Linked DNA regions of Variovorax paradoxus. The protein of the gene in region 2 binds, or shares a complex with, the protein of the main gene of each other region. Links are inferred from orthologs where the notes say so. Each region holds a gene or a part of one and is shown on either strand. Other genes may lie near its edges.

Region 1 (9,810 bases), 2.0 Mb from region 2 along the record:
CGTTCTTCGAGCGTGTCGACCAGGCGCCGGAGCGCCGTGGCCGTGTGCTGGAGATCGTCGGGAATTTCGAGCGCGGTGTCCGCGGGCACGGCTTCCACTTCGGCCACCCACAAACCGTATTTCTGCAGCTCGGTATGGCGAACCCGGAAACGCTGTGTGCCGATGCATTCGATCTGGAGCAGGCCGCTTTGCGGCGAATCGAATTCACGGATGACGGCCAGCGTGCCGATGGCCGCAAAGCTTTCCGCGTCGGCGCCGGCCTTGCGCACCTCGCTGCCGCTCGTGAGGCTGACCACGCCGAACGGCGCATCGGCCTTGCGGCATTTGCCGACCATGTCGAGATAACGTACCTCGAAAATACGCAGGGGAAGCACGCCGCCGGGGAACAGAACCGTACCGAGCGGGAACAATGGCAGTGAATGCAGAAGGGGCTGTGTCGTCATCGAAGAACCTTGCATGGCTATCATCGCATTCCGCTCACGACCCTGCCCCATGCTCTACCAGATCCCCTCGTTCCTTCTCGACGTGATCGTCGGCCTGCTCGGCGGCGCTTGCCTGCTGCGCCTTTACATGCAGTACCACCGGGTGCCGTTCGGCAATCCGCTCGGGCGCTTCGTGTTCGCGATGACCGACTGGATCGTGCTGCCGCTGCGCCGCATCGTGCCGTCGGTCAAGCGCTGGGACCTGGCGAGCGCGATCGCGGCCTGGCTCCTGGTGATCGTGAAGTTCCTGCTGCTGTGGCTGCTGATCGGCAACCTGGGGCGTATTGCCGCCTTGCCGCTGGTCTCGCTGGTGGGGTTGCTGCAGCTTGCGGTGTCGGGCCTCACCGCGCTGCTGGTGGTCTATGCCGTGCTGTCGTGGATACCGGGGGCGTCGCCGATGCTGCTCGACCTGATTTCGCGGCTGGCGGAGCCGCTGGTGCGGCCGTTCAGGCGCTTCATTCCGCTGATTGGCGGCGTGGACCTGTCGCCCCTGGCCGCCATCGTGGTGCTGCAGGTGATTGCCATCGTGCTGGGCAACCTGCTGGTCTGGGCCTACCGGCTGGGCTGAGGCCCTCCGGCAGGATTCTTGTCAGATGACGGCGTCGGCTGGCTGGCGCAGCAGCATCGCGAGCGTGCTCGCAATGGTCTTGCGCAGCTCGCGGCGGTCGCTGATGAAGTCGATCGCGCCCTTGGTCTGCAGGAACTCCGCGCGCTGAAAGCCCTCGGGCAGCGTCACGCGCACGGTCGACTCGATCACGCGCGGGCCGGCAAAGCCGATCAGCGCCTTGGGCTCGGCAATGACCACGTCGCCCACGAAGGCGAAGCCGGCCGAAACGCCGCCCATGGTGGGGTCGGTCAGCACGCTGATGTAGGGCAGGCCCTTCTTCGCAAGACGCGTGAGCGCCGCGTTGGTCTTGGCCATCTGCATCAGCGAGAGCAGGCCTTCCTGCATGCGCGCGCCGCCGGTGGCGGTGAAGCAGATGAAAGGCACCTTCTGCTCGATGGCCGTTTCGACGCCGCGCACGAAGCGCTCGCCGACCACGCTGCCCATGCTGCCGCCCATGAATTCGAATTCGAAGCAGGCCACGACCACGCTGATGCTGTGGACCGAGCCGCCCATGACGACCAGCGCGTCGGTTTCGCCGGTGTTCTCGAGCGCTTCCTTGAGCCGCTCGGGGTACCGGCGGCTGTCCTTGAACTTGAGCGCGTCGACGGGAAGCACTTCCTGGCCGAGTTCATAGCGGCCTTCGGCGTCGAGAAAAGCATCGAGCCGTGCGCGGGCGCCGATGCGGTGGTGGTGGCTGCAGCTCGGGCAGACGTTCTGGTTGTGCTCGAGATCGGTCTTGTAGAGCACCGTCTCGCAGGCGGGGCATTTGATCCACAGGCCCTCGGGCACCTGGCGGCGCTCCGACGGGTCGGTTTGTGCGATCTTGGCGGGTAGCAGTTTTTCAAGCCAGCTCATAGGACTCCGGAATTAGCTCCCCTCTCCCGCATGCGGGAGAGGGGCTGGGGGTGAGGGCAGCCGTGATTATCGGCCAGCCGCATTCTTGGCGGTAGCCGCCGGCAGGGCGTCCAGCGCCTCGCGGATGCCAGCGAGAAATTCGCGCACCGCCGGCACGACTTTCTCGCGCGGCTGTCCGTCGATCAGCTGGATGATCTTCGTGCCGATCACGACCGCATCCGCCGCCGAACCCACGGCCTGCGCCGTGCGCGCGTCGCGGATGCCGAAGCCCACGCCGACCGGGATGCTCACATGCGCGCGGATGCGCGGGATCATCTGGCCGACCGCTTCGGTGTCGAGGTGGCCTGCGCCCGTCACGCCCTTGAGCGACACGTAGTAGACATAGCCGCTTGCGATGCGTGCGACCTGCGCCATGCGCTCGCTGGTGCTGGTGGGGGCCAGCAGGAAGATCAGGTCGATGCCCGCGGCCTTGAGCTCCGCGGCGAAGTCCTCGCACTCCTCGGGCGGGTAGTCGACCACCAGGAGGCCGTCGACGCCGGCGGCCGATGCGTCGCGGATGAAGGCCTTCTTGCCGTGCACCAGGTCGTAGCGCTCGACCGGATTGGCGTAGCCCATCAGCACCACGGGCGTGGTCGCGTCCTTCTGTCGGAAGGTGGCCACGATGGCGAGCACTTGCTTCATGCCGACGCCCAGGGCCAACGCGACTTCACCGGCTTTCTGGATCACGGGGCCGTCGGCCATGGGGTCGGAGAAGGGCACCCCGAGCTCGATCACGTCGGCACCCGCTTCGACCATGCCGTGCATCAGTTCGGGCGTGATGTCGGCGTAGGGAAAACCGGCCGTCACGTAAGGAATGAGCGCGCGGCGACCGTCTTTCTTCAGCGCGTCGAAGGTGGCGGCAATGCGGCTCATCACTTGCCTCCCTTCACACTGAGGCCGCGCATCGAGGGCCGGTCGTAGAAGTCGACGCCCGACAGGTCGGCCACGGTGCCGATGTCCTTGTCGCCGCGGCCCGAGAGGTTCACCAGGATCGACTGGTCCGGCCGCATGGTCTTCGCGAGTTTCATCGCATAGGCCATCGCGTGGCTCGATTCGAGGGCCGGGATGATGCCTTCGGTGCGGCACAGGTAGTGAAAGGCTTCGAGCGCCTCGGCATCGGTGATGCCGACGTACTCCGCGCGGCCGATGTCGGCCAGGTGCGCATGCTCGGGTCCCACGCCCGGGTAGTCGAGTCCGGCGCTGATGCTGTGGGTTTCGGTGATCTGGCCGTCTTCGTTCTGCAGCAGGTAGGTGCGGTTGCCGTGCAGCACACCCGGACTGCCGCGCAGGATCGACGCCGAGTGCTTGCCGCTGTCGAGCCCTTCACCCGCGGCCTCAACGCCGATCAGGCGCGTGCCCGCGAACGGAATGTAGGGGTGGAAGATGCCCATCGCGTTGCTGCCGCCGCCCACGCAGGCCACCACCACGTCGGGCTGCCGGCCTTCGGCCTCGCCGGTGATGCCTTGCGCCGCGAGCATGGCGGGCATCTGGTCGATGCACTCGGTGCCGATCACGCTCTGGAAGTCGCGCACCATCGTCGGGTACGGGTGCGGGCCGGCCACGGTGCCGATGATGTAGAAGGTGTTTTCCACGTTGGTCACCCAGTCGCGCATGGCCTCGTTGAGCGCGTCCTTCAGCGTCTTGCTGCCCGATTCCACCGGCACCACCGTGGCGCCGAGCAGGTTCATGCGGTAGACGTTCGGGCTCTGGCGCTTCACGTCCTGGCTGCCCATGTAGACCACGCATTCGAGGCCGTAGCGTGCGCAGATGGTGGCGGTGGCCACGCCGTGCTGGCCGGCGCCGGTTTCGGCGATCACGCGGGGCTTGCCCATGCGGCGCGCGAGCATCGCCTGGCCGATCACGTTGTTGATCTTGTGCGCCCCGGTGTGATTCAAGTCTTCGCGCTTCAGGTAGATCTGGGCGCCGCCCATCTCGCGGCTGGTGCGCGCGGCGTGGTAGACCGGCGAGGGCCGGCCGACGAAGTGCTTCAGCTCGTAGTGGAACTCGGCGAGAAACGCCGGATCGTCCTTGAACTTGGCGTATGCATCGCGCAGCTCGTTGATCGCATGGGTGAGCGTTTCGCTCGCGAAGGTGCCGCCGTACTTGCCGAAGTGGCCGGTGGCGTCGGGTTGCTGATAATTGTCTTGCATGGTTCTCGATCGTTGGGCCGCAGCCCGAATCACGATCGGGTGCGGCGGCTAGCTGGAGAAGGAGGCGTCGGCGGCCCTGACGGCGGCGACGAACTGCCGGATCTTTCCGGCATCCTTCAGGCCCTTGTTTCCCGGGCCATCGATTTCGACGCCCGAGCTCACATCAACGGACAGCGTCTTGCAGCGTGTCCGCAGGATGCGAATGCCATCGCTCACGTTTGCAGGTGTGAGCCCACCACTCAAGACGAGGTGAGCGTCGACGGCGGGTGGAAGAAGTGACCAATCGAATGCCTTGCCGCCACCGCCAAAACCTTCGACATGGGCGTCGAGCAGGATGGCCTGGGCGTGGGAGTAATCGGACGCGTATTTTACGAGGTCGAAGCCCGCTCCGGCAGCCCCGAGCGGAATACGGGCGGCGCGCATGTAGCGGAAACGGCCCAGACGGCAGGCTTCTTCGCATTGCTGCGGCGTTTCGTCGCCGTGAAATTGAGCGATGGCGCCCTTCACCCGGGCAAGCGAAGCTATGACTTTCGGAGCATCCTCGTTGACGAACAGCAGCACCGGCGTGATGAAGGGCGGCAGGCGCGACGCCAGCTCGGCGGCGCGCTCGGCCGTGACGGCGCGCGGGCTCGCGGCGTAAAGCACGAACCCCACCGCATCGGCGCCGGCCTCGACCGCGGCATCCACGTCGGCCTCGCGCGTGAGGCCGCAGATCTTGATTCGGGTGCGGGGAGCGGCAGTCATGGCGGCCCATCATAAGGAGCGCCGCCGCCCTGCAGCGTGGCCTCGGCCGGCAGACCCCACTTGGCGTCGTACAAAGGCCCGAGAAAGTACAGCCCGTCGGCGGAGAAGGTGGGCGCAGCCACCTTGCGGCTGCGCGCCTCGAGCACCTCGGCGATCCATTCGGGCCGCTCGTCGCCGCGCCCGATGCGCACCAGGCAACCCATCAGGTTGCGGATCATGTGGTGCAGGAAGGCGTCAGCCTCGAACTCGAAATGCCAGCGGCAGCGGTCGCCGCTGCCGACGCGCGTGATCTCGATGCGCCGCAAGTCCTTGACCGGCGAGCGTGCCTGGCAGGCCGAGGCGCGAAAAGAGCTGAAGTCGTGGCGGCCCACCAGCAGGGCGGCCGCGGCGCGCATCGCATCGCCGTCGAGCGCGTGCATCGACCAGCCGACCCGGCCCGAATCGAGGCTGGGCCGCACGGGCGATTGCGACAGTACGTAGAGGTAGCGGCGGGCCAGCGCGCTGGCGCGGCAATGGAATTCGTCGGGCACCGGCTGCGCCCACTGCACGGCGATGTCGTCGGGCAGGTAGCGGTTGGTGCCGCGCATCCAGGAAAAGGGTTCGCGTTCGACGTCGGTGTCGAAGTGCACCACCTGCATCAGCGCATGCACGCCGGCATCGGTGCGGCCGGCGCACAGCGTGCCGATGGGCTGCGCAGCGAACTTGGCAAGCGCGGCTTCCAGCTTGTCCTGCACCGTGCGGCCCGAGCGCTGGCTTTGCCAGCCCTCGTACGCCTGGCCGTTGTAGCGGATGCCGAGCGCCAGCCTCACGAATTCGAAAAGTCGGGGAACGAGCCCCGCTCAGCGCAGCTCGGCGAGCAGTTGCCTGGCCTCGGACTTGAGGTCGCCAGCGCTTTCAGCCTCGACTTCCTCGACCAGCGAGCGGGCGCCTTCGACGTCGCCGATGGCCTGCAGTTCGCGAGCCAGCGACAGCTTGACCGCATGGGGGCTGTCGTCGCCGTCGTCTTCTTCCGGCATGGCCGCAGCCGGCCTCGTTGCTTCGGCGGTGCCGGCGGTCGGGCGGCTGGGAAGGCCGGCCAGCGCGCTCATGTCGAATTCGATGAAGCCCGAGTCCGCCGGAAGACCGCCGCGCAGCACGGCCGGGCGGGTGTTGTCGTCGGCTTCGTTCAGCGCCGAGGGGCGAGTGATCGGCGCCAGCGCTCCGGGGGCGGTGTCGAAGTCGTTTTCCAGGTCGACCGGCGCCGGTGCATGCGCATGGCCGTTGGAGAGGGGCGCGGCCGCTGCGGGCGCGTAGGCAGTCTTCGGCAGGCTGGCGCTCACCGGCGCGGGGCTCGTCGCGAGTGCTGCCGGCTGGCTCAGGTCGAGGTCGAAGTCCAGCGGGGCGACCGAGGGCATGAAGGCCGGCGCGGCTGCCGCAACCGCCACGGGGGCGGGCGCTGCCGCCGGGGGAACCGCGGCAACGGGCTTGGCTGCCGTGGCCAGCGCGCCTGCAAAGGCGGCGCTTTCGGCCTGGCTCACGCCGCCGCGGGCGGTGCCCGATTCGTACAGCGGATTGCCCGGATCGAGGTCCTTGCCCATGTCGACCACGCGGTTCCAGTCGGAGCCGGCGCCGTTGGTCAGCTTGTGCACTTCGGTCGCGAGGCCTTCATAGGCGCGGACGTCGCGGCGCTTGGCGTGAATTTCGAGCAGCTTGAGGTGAATGGCCGTGCGGTCTGGATTCACGCGCAGCGCTTCGCGGAGGATTTCCTCGGCCTGCAGGTCGCGGCCATAGGCCAGGTACACGTCGGCTTCGGCGACCGGGTCGACATCGCCCGCGTCGAGCTGGCTCGGCGAGTACGACAGCGACGAGACGGTGGAATCGCCGCGGTGCTTGGTGTCGACCGATTCACCGCCGCTGGCGCCGAAGAACGAGTCTTTCGGAATGCGGCTTTCGAGGAACACGCTTTCGCTCATTTCCTCGCGCCGGCGGCCCAGCACGCGGTACAGCAGGAAGCCGATCAGCAGGGCGATCAGCGCCGCGCCGGCCAGCATCAGCGGGTTGTCCATCAATTCGTCGAAGAAGCTGCGCTCGACCGGGGGCGGTGGGGCCGCCTTGACGACTGGCTTGGGCGCCGGTGCGGGAGCCGCTGCACTCGCTGCCGCTGCCGGAGCGCCCGGCATGGTTTCGGCCGACGCCGCGGCGTCAGGCGCTGCGGCGGTGGGGGCTGCTGCCGGCGTGACCGGTGCCGCGGGTGCCGTTGTGTCTGCCGGCGCCGTAGCGGTGGGCGTTGCTGCAGGCGTTGCAGCTGGAGCGGCAGGTGTGGCGGTTGTCACTGGAGCAGCAGCGGGCGCCGCAGCCGTGGCGGGCGCGGCCGGTGCCGGGCTGGTCGCCGCTGGCGATGCCGTGGCTGCCACGCCCGGGTTGGGAACCGGAATGCCAGGCGCTGCCGGCGCCGGGGCTGGAGCGGCGGCCGGTGCTGCCGAACCGGTGGCCGACTTGAGCTTGGCCAGTTCGTTGATGTTCTTCGACAGCTCGGCAACGCGGTTGTTGCTCTCCTGCGCCTGGCGGGTCTGCGCGACCTTTTCGTCGGCGGCCCGGGTGGCGGCGCTGCCTTGCGAAATCGTCAGCTTGTCGGGTACGCTCGCCGCGGCGTTGCGGTCTTCGACATTGGCCTGCACCTTGCCTGAGGCGTTGCGGCCAGCGGCGGCCACGTTCGCGGTGGGCGCGTTCTCGGCGAGGCGTTGGCGGTAGGCGCCGAAGTCGCGGCTTTGCGCGGTGATGGTGCGCCGTGCTTCCGCGGTCGGAACGGCACCGGCTTCGGCGGCGCTCGGCAGATCGAGCACGGCACCGGCCTTCATGCGGTTGATGTTGCCGCCGATGAAGGCATCGGGGTTGGCAAGCAGGAGCGCCACCAGCATCTGGTCGAGCGAGATGTCGGCCGCCTTGTGGGCGCTGGCGATCTTGCCGGCGGTGTCGCCGCGCTGCACGGTGACTTGCTCGCCGCCACCGGCCGGGCGAGCCGGGGCCGCAGCGCTGGGTGCTTGCGGTGCTGCCGAAGCAGGCGCCGGTGCTGCTGGCGCGGTAACCGGTGCAACGGGCGCTCGCTCGCGGCGTGCTGCGCGTGCCGCAGCTGCGCCCGAACGCTCTGCGGGCGGCGTGCTGATCTGCGGCGAAGAGGGGGCAACTGGCGCGCTCGGCGCCGCCTGGCGGGTCACGGGCGGATCGAGCAGCACCGTGTAGTCGCGCACCATGCGGCCGGAGGAACCGTTGGCTTCGAGCAGTAGGTCGACGAACGGGTCGTTGAGCGGACGCGTGCCGGTCAACCGCACGACGTATTGGCCGCCGGCGCGGCGTTGCAGCGTGGCCTTGACGTCGCTCAATGCGGCGTTGTACGGAACGCCCGCGTTCTTGAAGGCGTCGGCGCTGGCGACGTTGATCTTCAGGCTTTCCGCTTCCGCGGCCGCCATTTCAGTCACGTCGATTTCAGCGCGAAGCGGCTCGCCCAGTGCCGACTGCACCTTCAACTGGCCCAGCGCAAAGGCGCTGGCATCGGTGCTTGCAACGCCCAGGGCCACCGCCATGGCGGCACCTAGAACGGAAAGGCGAAGACCTTTCAAGGGCAGAGAGGGGCGAGCGGCCGATGGGCGGGCCGCGGGCAACAGATGTCTTGTCATGCTGATAGGGGCGGCTCAGGCCCAGAAATTGTAAGAGGACGTTAGCACCAACACCGGGTACTGACAAGGCGGTGCGCCTGTTCTACCCAGTGCGCGCATACTTACGCACACATCTTCTGTTGCCATAAGGCAACATTTCGGGCTTGTGGTGAGCCGCTGCGCCCCCAATCAAGCCTCGAGCAAGATGCGCAGCGTGCGGCGCAGCGGTTCGGCAGCGCCCCACAACAGCTGGTCGCCGATGGTGAAGGCGCCGACGTATTCGGGGCCCATCGCAAGCTTGCGAATGCGGCCCACGGGGATGTTCATGGTACCTGTCACGGTCACAGGCGTCAGATCCTTGAGGGTGGCCTCGCGGGTGTTCGGCACCACCTTCGCCCAGGGGTTGTCCGCGGCGATCATGGCCTCGATGTCGGCGAGCGGCACGTCCTTCTTGAGCTTGAAGGTCAGCGCCTGGCTGTGGCAGCGCATCGCGCCAACGCGCACGCAGAAGCCGTCGACCGGCACGGCGGCGGTGCCGAAGCCCGCGCCTTGGCCGAGGATCTTGTTGGTTTCGGCGCCGGCCTTCCACTCTTCCTTGGACATGCCGTCGCCCAGGTCCTTGTCGATCCAGGGGATCAGCGAACCACCGAGCGGAGCACCGAAGTTGGCCGTTTCGGCCGCGCTCAGGTTCTGCTGCTTGTGCAGCACCTTGCGGTCAATTTCAAGAATGGCGGACTTGGGGTCGTCGAGCAACGCGCGCACCTCGGTGTTGAGGGTGCCGAATTGCGTCAGCAGTTCGCGCATGTGCTGCGCACCGCCGCCCGAAGCGGCCTGGTAGGTCATGCTGGTCATCCACTCGACCAGGCCGGCCTTGTAGAGGGCGCCCACGCCCATGAGCATGCAGCTCACGGTGCAGTTGCCGCCGATCCAGTTCTTGCCGCCCTTGGCGAGCGCGTTCTGGATCACCGGCAGGTTGACCGGATCGAGCACGATGACCGCATCGTCCTGCATGCGCAGGGTGGAGGCGGCGTCGATCCAGTGGCCGCTCCAGCCGGCGGCGCGCAGCTTGGGGAATACCTCGCTGGTGTAGTCGCCGCCCTGGCAGGTGATGATGATGTCGCACTTCTTCAGTGCGTCGATGTCGTTCGCATCCTTCAGCGCGGTTTCGTTCTTCGCCATGGCCGGGGCCTTGCCGCCGGCGTTGGAGGTCGAGAAGAACAGCGGCTCGATGAGCCCGAAATCGCCTTCGGCCTGCATGCGGTCCATCAGGACCGAGCCGACCATGCCGCGCCAGCCTACGA
Region 2 (10,011 bases):
GATACCGTCGCCATCCGCCTCGGTGCGTTGACACGGACAGTCACGGTGCGCGGCCTGAGCGGCCAGCGCGGTCCCGCTCCCATCGCACAGCAGCTCTACGAAGAAACGCCAGAGAGCATCGCCGCGCAGGCCGCCGCGCGCGAACAGCGCCGCATGGGCAGCGAGCCGGCACTGGCCATCGAGCAAGGTCGGCCGACCAAGCGCGACCGCCGCGAACTCGACGGCGCGGCGCGCCATGCCGACTGGGACAACCGCTGGAGCGCTTCCATCGACCCGGACGACACCGACCGCTGATTGCCGATCATTGACGCCCCTGATCGCGTACGCTGCGTGTCTTTTGCACGGAGTCCCGGGTCATGGCCAGCCTCAAGAAATACCGCGTCGACAGCAAGTTCAAACTCGCGCAGGTGAGCCCCGGCGACACGCCCTTCCTGGAGGGCAACGAAGCCGCGCAAGTCGCCGAGATCGACGCCCTGGCGGCCGAACTCGACGAAATGCAGGACCTGCTGCATGCCGAAGGCCGCCGCAAGCTCCTGCTGGTGCTGCAAGGCATGGACACCAGCGGCAAGGACGGGACCGTGCGCTGGGTTTTTTCGCGCACCTCGCCGCTCGGCGTTCGTGTCACCGCCTTCAAGGCGCCCAGCGACGACGAACGCGCGCACGACTACCTCTGGCGCTGCCACGCAGTAGTGCCGCGCACGGGCGAAATCGCGGTGTGGAACCGCAGCCACTACGAAGACGTGCTGGTGCCCGTAGTCGAAGGCTGGATCGACAAGGCCGAGGCCAAGCGCCGTTATGCGCAGATCAACGATTTCGAGCGCCTGCTGGTCGAGACCGGCACGGTCGTCGTCAAATGCATGCTGCACATCGACAAGGACGAGCAGCGCGAACGCCTGCAGGCGCGCATCGACACGCCCGGCAAGCAATGGAAGTTCAGCATGGGCGACCTCGAGGTGCGCACCAAGTGGAACGCGTACCAAGAGGCCTATGACAAGGCGCTGCGCGCCACCTCCACCGATCACGCACCCTGGTACGCGATACCTGCCAACCACAAGCGGCACCGCAACCTGATGATTGCGCAGTTGCTGATGAAGACCCTGCGGCAGATGAAGCTCAAGGCGCCGCCCGCCGACCCGGCGCTCAAAGGCATGATCATCAAGTGAGCGTTGCCCATGCGTGCCCAGGCAGGCCGGCACGCTCGGGCGTTGGTCAGGAGCGGCGAATGACCGGCTGGCCCAGCACCCGGCACTTGCCGAATTCGCAGCGCACGGCCCAGGTCGCCCCGTTCGAGCAGGGCACGCTGTAAGACTCGTAGCCGGGGCCCTTGGCCGTCAGTTCCGCCCGCGGCTGGATGCTGCAGCGACCGGCCTTGGCGAGCACTTCGGCGTTGTAGGTGTCCACGCCCGTGCGGCGCGGCGCCAGCACCACTTCGGGATTGAAGGAGTGGCCGTAGAAAGTGTCGCGCACGTTCGGGTCCAGATTGCGGTAGCCGCGCTTGGCCATGCAATGCACCAGCGCGATCTGCTGGTGTTCGGCAATCAGCTCGGCATCGGGCCGGTAGGACATGTCGATCACGGCTGCCGCAATCCCCCCCTGCGCGGCCGCGGCCACAATGCCCTGGCCGTGCACGGTGATCAGGCCGAGGCCCAGCGCCAGCCACATGGCGTCGCCCGTTTCGCTGCGCGCGGTGATGCGCGTCGCCGCGATGCGGCAATCGGCCACGTCGCTGTCGTAGCGGGCCTTGTCCACGCCTTCCATGGCCACCATGGGCACATAGGAAAGCCCCGACCCCGTTCCAGGTTCCGTCGGTGTCGGCGGCGTGCTGACGCACCCGGCCAATGCAACAACGGCGCACACGACGCTCAGCAGCAGCTTCATGGAGATCCCTCGTCCTCTTCGCGATAATTCGGGCGATTTAACCATACAGATGGTTACTTTTGTCCCTGTTTTGTCGCAAAGCTGCGACGTCGCGAGCCATTGGGTGAGATTTATTTGTTCTCGTTCAGAACGAACAGAAAGATGCGCGCCTGCTCGCAATTCGCCTTCGGAAAATTTGAATACTTTGGCAAACCTTTTCACTTCAGGCGCGCTCGTGGCCTGGCTTCGGTCAGAAAAACGTATGGGCCGGAATCGGGCAACTGACCGGGCATGACACGGCCCGAGCATCCTCGAAGGCCTCGCGGCCAAACTCGACCGAACCGCAAAGATGAGAAGCAGGCGCTGCTACAACTGAGCGCGCTGATCAACGCCTTGCCGGAGGAAGGCGAGCAAGAAAAAAGCCCTGTCAATCCGAAGATCAACAGGGCTTCACTAGCTTGGCGGAACCGGAGGGATTCGAACCCTCGATGAGGCTCTACACCCCATACTCCCTTAGCAGGGGAGCACCTTCGGCCACTCGGTCACAGTTCCTGAAAGAAGCCGAGATTATGCCACTGTCAGGCGGCCGGTTGGTCCAGATCGAAGGCTTTGTGCAACGCGCGCACGGCCAATTCCATATATTTTTCGTCGATGACGACCGACGTCTTGATCTCGCTGGTCGAAATCATCTGGATGTTGATGCCCTCTTCGCTCAGCACGCGGAACATCTTGCTCGCCACGCCGACGTGGCTGCGCATGCCGATGCCGACGATGCTGACCTTGCAGATCTTGGTGTCGCCCACGATCTCGGTCGCGCCCAGCGAGGGCATGACCTTCGACTGCAGCAGGTCGACGGTCTTCGCGTACTCGTTGCGGTGCACGGTAAAGCTGAAGTCGGTGCGGCCGTCCTTGCTGAGGTTCTGGATGATCACGTCGACCTCGATGTTGGCGTCCGCCACGGCACCGAGGATGTGATACGCGATGCCCGGCTTGTCGGGCACGCCGAGCACCGAGATCTTGGCTTCGTCGCGGTTGAAAGCGATGCCGGATACGACGGCTTGTTCCATGTTTTCGTCTTCCTCGAAAGTGATCAGCGTGCCGGACTTGGCCTCTTCATTGATGTCGATGTCCCAGGGCGTGAAGCTCGAAAGCACACGCAGAGGAACCTTGTATTTGCCGGCGAATTCCACCGAGCGGATTTGCAGCACCTTGGAGCCTAGGCTCGCCATTTCGAGCATCTCTTCGAAGCTCACGGTCGAGAGGCGCCGCGCATCGGGCTCCACGCGCGGGTCGGTGGTGTAGACGCCGTCCACGTCGGTATAGATCAGGCACTCGTGCGCCTTCATGGCGGCGGCAATAGCCACCGCCGAGGTGTCGCTGCCGCCGCGGCCCAGCGTGGTGATGTTGCCGGCGTCGTCCACGCCCTGAAAGCCGGTGATGACCACCACCTTGCCGGCGTCCAGGTCGGCGCGCACGCGTTCGTCGTCGATGCTCTCGATGCGTGCCTTGGTGTACGAGTTGTCGGTGCGCACCGACACCTGCCAGCCCGCGTAGCTCACGGCTTCCATGCCTTCGGCTTGCAGCGCAATGGCCAGCAGCGCGGACGACGCCTGTTCGCCGGTCGAGGCGAGCATGTCGAGCTCGCGCCCGTGGGCGTCGCTCGGTTTGCTGGGCGCCAGTTCCTTGGCCAGGCCGAGCAGGCGATTGGTTTCGCCGCTCATGGCACTCGGGACCACGATCATCTGGTGGCCGGCGCGTGCCCACTTGGCAACGCGCTTGGCGACATTCTTGATGCGCTCGGTCGAGCCCATCGACGTACCGCCGTATTTGTGAACGATCAATGCCATGGGTGAATTCAGAGAAAGAGAAAGGGCCGCTTCACTCCCGAGTGCCAGCGCGGCGCCCTGCAAGCCGTCAGCGCGAAGCCTTGGACGAGGGCGGGGCATTGTACCAATGCAGCAAATCACCCCTTCGTTCGATGAAGCCGTTGGCCACCTTGAGGTGGATCCGATGGCCGCGCGTGGTGCAGGCACGCACCTGGCCGAGCAGCTGGTCGAGCTGCGCCGCGCTGGGCGCGCAGCCGTGCGCCTGCATCAGCCAGTGCCGCAGCACATTGGCCTGCCGCGCACGCGAAAGCCCCTGCAGACTGGCGATGCGGGGCGGATGGCCCACCACGGCAAGGTCTTGCGCCGCGAGTTCGCCCAGCAGTTCCTGCGCCTGCGCGGCATGGCCGATGCTGCGGGCAAAGGTGGTGCGGAATTGGGGGAATGTGCGCTCCAGCGCGGGCAGCAGTACCGCACGGATCCGGTTGCGGGTGTAGCGCTCGTCTTCGTTGGTCGGGTCTTCGATCCAGGGCAAATCGAGACCTTCCAGCCAGGCGTGGATATCGGCGCCGGGCACTGACAGCAGCGGCCGGTAGATGTCGAGTCCAGCGCGCTGCGCATGGGCCGGCATGGCAGCCAGACCCGGCAACCCCGCGCCCCTGGACAGGGCGAGCAGCAGTGTCTCGACTTGGTCGTCGGCATGGTGCCCGAGAACTATTGATTTGACAGCGCCAGCCGGCAGGCCCGCACCGGCCATCGCTGCAAAAGCGTCATAACGGGCACGCCGCGCCGCATCCTCGGGACTGTCGCCCTGCGCGTGCCGAGCGTCGACGCGGTGCACCATCAATGGAACACCCAGGCGCTCGCACACGGCGACGCAATGCTGCTCGAAATCGTCGGCGGCAGCCTGCAGGCCATGGTGCACATGAAACGCGACCACCTGCCCCGGCCACGCCGAGGCGCAAGCGGCCAGCAAGGCCGTGGAATCCGCACCGCCGCTGAAGCCCACTGCCAGCGGCAGATGCGCCGGCTCGAACGCGGCCATTGCGCGTTCGAAGGCTTCGTTCATGGAGCGCGCTTGCTTATCTGCCGGTATCGGCCTTGGTGTCGTTGAAGCGCCCGTAGCTTTGCAGGCGTTCGTAGCGGCGGTCGAGCAGCTCCTTCGGCTTCAGGTCGCTGACCTGGCGGAAGGCGTCGTTGAGCGCGCGCTTGAGAAATGCGGCCATCTGGCGATGGTCGCGGTGCGCACCGCCGACCGGCTCGTTCACGATCTTGTCGACCAGGCCCAGGGCCTTCAAGCGATGCGCGGTGATGCCGAGAGCGTCGGCCGCTTCCTGTGCCTTGTCGCTGGTCTTCCAGAGAATGGAGGCACAGCCTTCGGGGCTGATCACCGAATAGATCGAGTACTGCAGCATCACAAGCTGGTCGCCCACCGAAATGGCGAGCGCGCCGCCGGAGCCGCCCTCGCCGATGATGGTCACGATGATCGGCACTTCGAGTTGCGCCATTTCGTAGATGTTGCGGCCGATGGCCTCGGACTGGCCGCGCTCCTCGGCATCGATGCCGGGATAGGCGCCCGGGGTATCGACGAAGGTGAAGACCGGCAGCTTGAACTTCTCGGCGGTCTTCATGAGGCGCAAGGCCTTGCGGTAGCCCTCGGGCTTGCTCATGCCGAAGTTGCGCGCGGTGCGCTCCTTGGTGTCGCGCCCCTTCTGGTGGCCGAGCACCATGCATGGCGTGCCGTTGAAGCGCGCGAGGCCGCCCACGATCGACAGGTCGTCCGAAAAATGCCGGTCGCCGTGCAGCTCGACGAAATCGGTGAAGATTTCGTTCACGTAGTCGAGCGTGTAGGGGCGTTCCGGATGCCGCGCGATCTTGGTGATCTGCCAGGGGCTCAGGTCGCTGTAGATATCCTTGGTGAGCTGCTGGCTTTTCTTGCCGAGCTGGTCGATTTCCTCCGAGATGTCGACCGCCGATTCGGTCTGTACATAGCGCAGTTCTTCGATCTTGGATTCGAGTTCAGCAATGGGCTGCTCGAAGTCGAGGAAGGTTCGTTTCGCCAACGTCTTCTCCTGTTGTTCAGTATGCGACCGGTACCGGGTCGAGCGAGCGCCAAATATACCAAGTTGCCACGCTGCAAAAAGGCGCCCAGGCCACGGCGACGTCGCGGGCATCGCTGCGGCTCACCGGATCGCCCGAAAAATAATTCACGCTGATGCCGTTGAGCAGCCCCAGGTCATCGACCGGCAGCACATTGGGGCGCATCAGGTGAAAGATGAGGAACATTTCGGCCGTCCAGCGGCCGATGCCGCGAATGGCTACGAGCTCTTCGATGATGAGCTCATCCGACATGTCCTTCCAGGCGTCGACGTGCACCGCGCCCGAATCGAAGTGGATGGCCAGGTCGACCAGGTACTCGACCTTGCGCGCCGACAGCCCCGCCCCGCGCATGTCGTCGACCTTGAGCTTGAGCACGTTGGCCGGCGTAAGCTTTCGCGGCAGCAGCGCGAACTTGTCCCAGACGGTTTGCGCGGCTTTCACCGAAATCTGCTGGCCCACGATGCTTCGCGCGAGCGTGGTGAACGCATCGCCGCGCGACTCGAGGCAGGCATCGCCGAACTTCGGGATCAACCGCTTCATCACGCGGTCTTTCTTCGCCAGGTGCTTGCAGGCCTCTTCCCAGTAGTCCGGCGTGTAGATCTGGACCGTCGGATTCTTCGATGAAGCAGGCATGGGGTTGGTGGTTCCGTTCACTGCGCTGCGGCCCAGGTCGTGCCCGTGGGCGAATCCTTGAGCACGATGCCCTGCGCCAGAAGGTCGCTGCGAATGCGGTCCGCCTCGGCGAAGTTCTTCGCAGCCTTGGCGGCCGCGCGGGCGTCGATCTGCGCCTGGATGGTTGCTTCGTCCAGCGTGGCGCCGGCACGCAGGAAGCCGGTCGGATCGCTCTGCAGAATGTTCAGGCATCCGCCCAGCGCCTTCAGCAGCCCGGCTTGCGCGGGCGAGCGCGTGCGGTTCACTTCGCCCGCCAGATCGAACAGCACGGCAACAGCTTCGGGCGTTGCAAAGTCCTCGTCCATGGCGGACTTGAAGCGTGCCGCATAGGGGTCGTTCCAGTCGATGGCCACGGTCTGCGGCGCCACCAGATCGAGCGCCGTATAAAGCCGCTTGAGCGAATTGCGGGCGTCGTCGAGATGCACGTCGCTGTAGTTGAGCGGCCGGCGATAGTGCGCGCGCACCACGAAGAAGCGGATGGTTTCGGCGTCGTACTTCTTGAGCACGTCACGGATCAGGAAGAAGTTGCCCAGGCTCTTGGACATCTTCTCGTTGTCAGTCACGATGAAGCCGTTGTGCATCCAGTAGTTGGCCAGCGGCTTGCCGGTTGCGCCTTCGCTCTGCGCAATTTCGTTCTCGTGATGGGGAAACTGCAGGTCTTCGCCGCCGCCGTGAATGTCGAGCGTTTCGCCGAGCAGTTCGCAGGCCATGGCCGAGCATTCGATGTGCCAGCCGGGACGGCCCGGGCCGAACTCGCTGGCCCATTTCACCTCTTCGGGTTCAGTCGCCTTGGCACTCTTCCAGAGCACGGGGTCGAGCGGGTCGTCCTTGCCGTCCAGCACGGCCACGCGCTCGCCGGCGTGCAGCTCGTCGATGGACTTGCCGCTGAGCTTGCCGTAGCCCGGGAACCTGCGAATCGCGTAGTTCACATCGCCGTTGTCGGCACGATAGGCCAGCCCCTTCTTCTCGAGCGTGCCGATCATCGACAGCATCTGCGGGATGTAGTCGGTGGCGCGGGGTTCGTGCGCTGGCCGCTCGATGCCGAGCGCGTCGGCGTCTTCGTGCAGCGCGTCGATCATGCGATCGGTGAGCGAGCGGATCGTCTCGCCGTTCTCGACGGCGCGGCGGATGATCTTGTCGTCGATGTCCGTGATGTTGCGCACGTAGGTCACGCCATAGCCGCTGGCCTTGAGCCAGCGCTGCACGACGTCGAACGCGATCATCGAGCGGGCATGGCCCAGATGGCAGAGGTCGTAGACCGTCATGCCGCACACGTACATGCGCACCTTGCCAGGTTGCAATGGGGAGAATTCCTCCAATTCACGCGAGAGCGTGTTGTAGATGCGCAGACTCATGAGGCTCGGAAAACGTCGCTTCGCGCTCGTGCGGTACGGGCGAACGACGTTGAATTTCAGGGGTGACGGGACAGTGGCCACGAGGGGTTGGACATGGCCCCTCGGCTACAATGCACCGCAGTATAAACGGCTGCTGCCGTGTACATTCCGGGTGTTTTCGAGGCCCGCATTCCCCAATCTTGCCGAGGCTTCATGAAGCACGTCGCGTTCTCCAAACTCTCCATCGCCTTCGCATTGCTCTTCAGCCTGTGGGGTTCCGCCGCGTACGCCAACGACTACGACGACGTGAATACGCTGCTGCGCCAAGGCAAGTCGAACGAAGCGCTCGCCAAGGCCGATGCCTATATTGCGGGCAAGCCGCGCGATCCGCAGATGCGCTTTCTGCGGGGCGTGATCCTCACCGAACAAAAGAAACAGAACGAGGCGATCGCCGCGTTCACGCAGCTGACGCAAGACTTTCCGGAACTGTCCGAGCCGTACAACAACCTGGCCGCGCTCTACGCATCGCAGAGCAAGTTCGATCAGGCACGCGCCGCGCTGGAGCAGGCGCTCAGACTCAACCCCAATTACGCCACCGCGCATGAAAATCTCGGCGACGTCTATGCGCGCCTGGCAGCCCAGGAGTATGTGCGGGCGCAGCAATTCGCCAGCACCAACGCCAGCGTTGCGCCCAAGCTCTCGCTGATCCGCCAGATCTTCAACCCGAAGACCGAGGCGCAAGCCGCCACCCTGCCGGCCGCTCCGCCGGAAGTCCGCAAGCCGGTCGGCCGCCCCAGCAAGTAACTGGCCGCCAGTGCATTGGCCACGGCAACTTGCGTTGCCGGGCTTGCACCCCACATCATTCGCACACGGAGCTTTCCTTGACGACCCAAGCCTTCTTCACTTCCCCGTCCACCCGATTCAGCCGCCGCGGCGCGCTCGCGTTGGTGGCCTCGCTGGCCCTGGCCGGTGCCGTGCATGCGCAGCAGGCCGGGCCGCGCGTGAAGCTCGCCACCTCGGCCGGCGACATCCTGGTCGAACTCGACCAGGCCAAGGCGCCCAAGACGGTCGAAAACTTTCTGCAATACGTCAACGACAAGCACTACGACGGCACCGTGTTCCACCGCGTGATCGACGGCTTCATGATCCAGGGCGGCGGCTTCACGGCCGACATGCAGCAAAAGCCCACGCGCGCGCCCATCGCGCTGGAAGCGAGCAACGGCCTGAAGAACGACAGGTACACCATCGCCATGGCGCGCACCGGCAACCCGAACTCGGCCACCTCGCAGTTCTTCATCAACGTGAAGAACAACGACTCGCTCAACGCGCCCAACCCCGACGGCTACGGCTACACGGTGTTCGGCCGGGTCGTGTCGGGCACCGACGTGGTCGACAAGATCCGCGCCGTGCAAACCGGTAACAAGGGCGGCATGCAGAACGTGCCGCTCGAGCCCATCATCATCAAGTCCGCCACGCTGGCGAAGTAATTTCCGAACATCCGAAAGAAGGACTCCTCATGAGCAACCCCAAAGTCGAACTGCACATCAAGAACTACGGCGTGATCACGCTCGAACTCGACAGCGCCAAGGCGCCCAAATCGGCCGAAAACTTCGTCAGCTATGTGAAGAACGGTCACTACGACAACACCGTGTTCCATCGCGTGATTCCGGGCTTCATGGTGCAAGGCGGCGGCTTCGAGCCCGGCATGAAGCAAAAGCCCACCGGCGCTGAAATCGAGAATGAGGCCAACAACGGTCTCAAGAACGACAACTACACCGTGGCCATGGCCCGCACGAGCGCACCGCACTCGGCCACCGCGCAGTTCTTCATCAACGTGTCCGACAACGGCTTTCTGAACCACACCGCTCCTTCGGCCCAAGGCTGGGGCTACGCGGTGTTCGGCAAGGTCACCGGCGGCACCGACGTGGTGGACAAGATCAAGGCCGTGAAGACCGGCCGCAAGGGCTTCCACGACGACGTGCCGCTCGAAGACGTGGTGATCGAAAAGGCTGTCGTCGTCTCCGAGTAACGACCGCGCACGAGATCAGGCGCAGCATCGGCATGGCGGCACATCCGGCTTTCAGGGAACTGCTCGCCCCACCCACGTGGCGCACCGTCGACCTGATTTCCGACCTGCATCTGCAGGCCGATGAGCCCGCCACCTTCGAGGCTTGGCAGGGCTATCTGCAGACCACACCGGCCGATGCGCTGATCATCCTCGGCGA

The links.
Region 1: the proteins of QFZ42_RS07940 (region 2) and accD are in contact, whole or in part, in a solved structure (PDB 8UXZ), measured with the Escherichia coli proteins. The link is inferred for Variovorax paradoxus from one-to-one orthologs.

What each region holds. Positions count from the first base shown.
Region 1 is NZ_JAUSXG010000001.1:3,748,542-3,758,351, reverse strand. The notes cover bases 9-2,791. They hold accD (acetyl-CoA carboxylase, carboxyltransferase subunit beta), read right to left. Parts: upstream 1,945-2,791; coding sequence 1,072-1,944; downstream 9-1,071. Other genes in these bases: trpA (tryptophan synthase subunit alpha), read right to left, coding at 2,011-2,791; QFZ42_RS18055 (YggT family protein), read left to right, coding at 493-1,050; QFZ42_RS18060 (LON peptidase substrate-binding domain-containing protein), read right to left, coding at 9-443. In the rest of the region: more of QFZ42_RS18060, read right to left, coding at 1-8; more of trpA, read right to left, coding at 2,792-2,856; trpB (tryptophan synthase subunit beta), read right to left, coding at 2,856-4,133; QFZ42_RS18035 (phosphoribosylanthranilate isomerase), read right to left, coding at 4,182-4,877; tRNA pseudouridine(38-40) synthase TruA, read right to left, coding at 4,874-5,686; QFZ42_RS18025 (FimV/HubP family polar landmark protein), read right to left, coding at 5,717-8,437; asd (aspartate-semialdehyde dehydrogenase), read right to left, coding at 8,699-9,810.
Region 2 is NZ_JAUSXG010000001.1:1,709,352-1,719,362, reverse strand. Bases 3,754-6,737 are described here. They hold QFZ42_RS07940 (acetyl-CoA carboxylase carboxyltransferase subunit alpha), read right to left. Parts: upstream 5,744-6,737; coding sequence 4,763-5,743; downstream 3,754-4,762. Other genes in these bases: cysS (cysteine--tRNA ligase), read right to left, coding at 6,431-6,737; QFZ42_RS07935 (DNA-3-methyladenine glycosylase family protein), read right to left, coding at 5,760-6,413; tilS (tRNA lysidine(34) synthetase TilS), read right to left, coding at 3,772-4,749. Outside these bases: QFZ42_RS07970 (RNA-binding S4 domain-containing protein), read left to right, coding at 1-294; QFZ42_RS07965 (PPK2 family polyphosphate kinase), read left to right, coding at 357-1,163; QFZ42_RS07960 (hypothetical protein), read right to left, coding at 1,210-1,878; QFZ42_RS07950 (aspartate kinase), read right to left, coding at 2,436-3,704; more of cysS, read right to left, coding at 6,738-7,807; QFZ42_RS07925 (tetratricopeptide repeat protein), read left to right, coding at 8,000-8,590; QFZ42_RS07920 (peptidylprolyl isomerase), read left to right, coding at 8,668-9,273; QFZ42_RS07915 (peptidylprolyl isomerase), read left to right, coding at 9,303-9,815; QFZ42_RS07910 (UDP-2,3-diacylglucosamine diphosphatase), read left to right, coding at 9,848-10,011. UniProt on the Escherichia coli protein: Component of the acetyl coenzyme A carboxylase (ACC) complex. First, biotin carboxylase catalyzes the carboxylation of biotin on its carrier protein (BCCP) and then the CO(2) group is transferred by the carboxyltransferase to acetyl-CoA to form malonyl-CoA.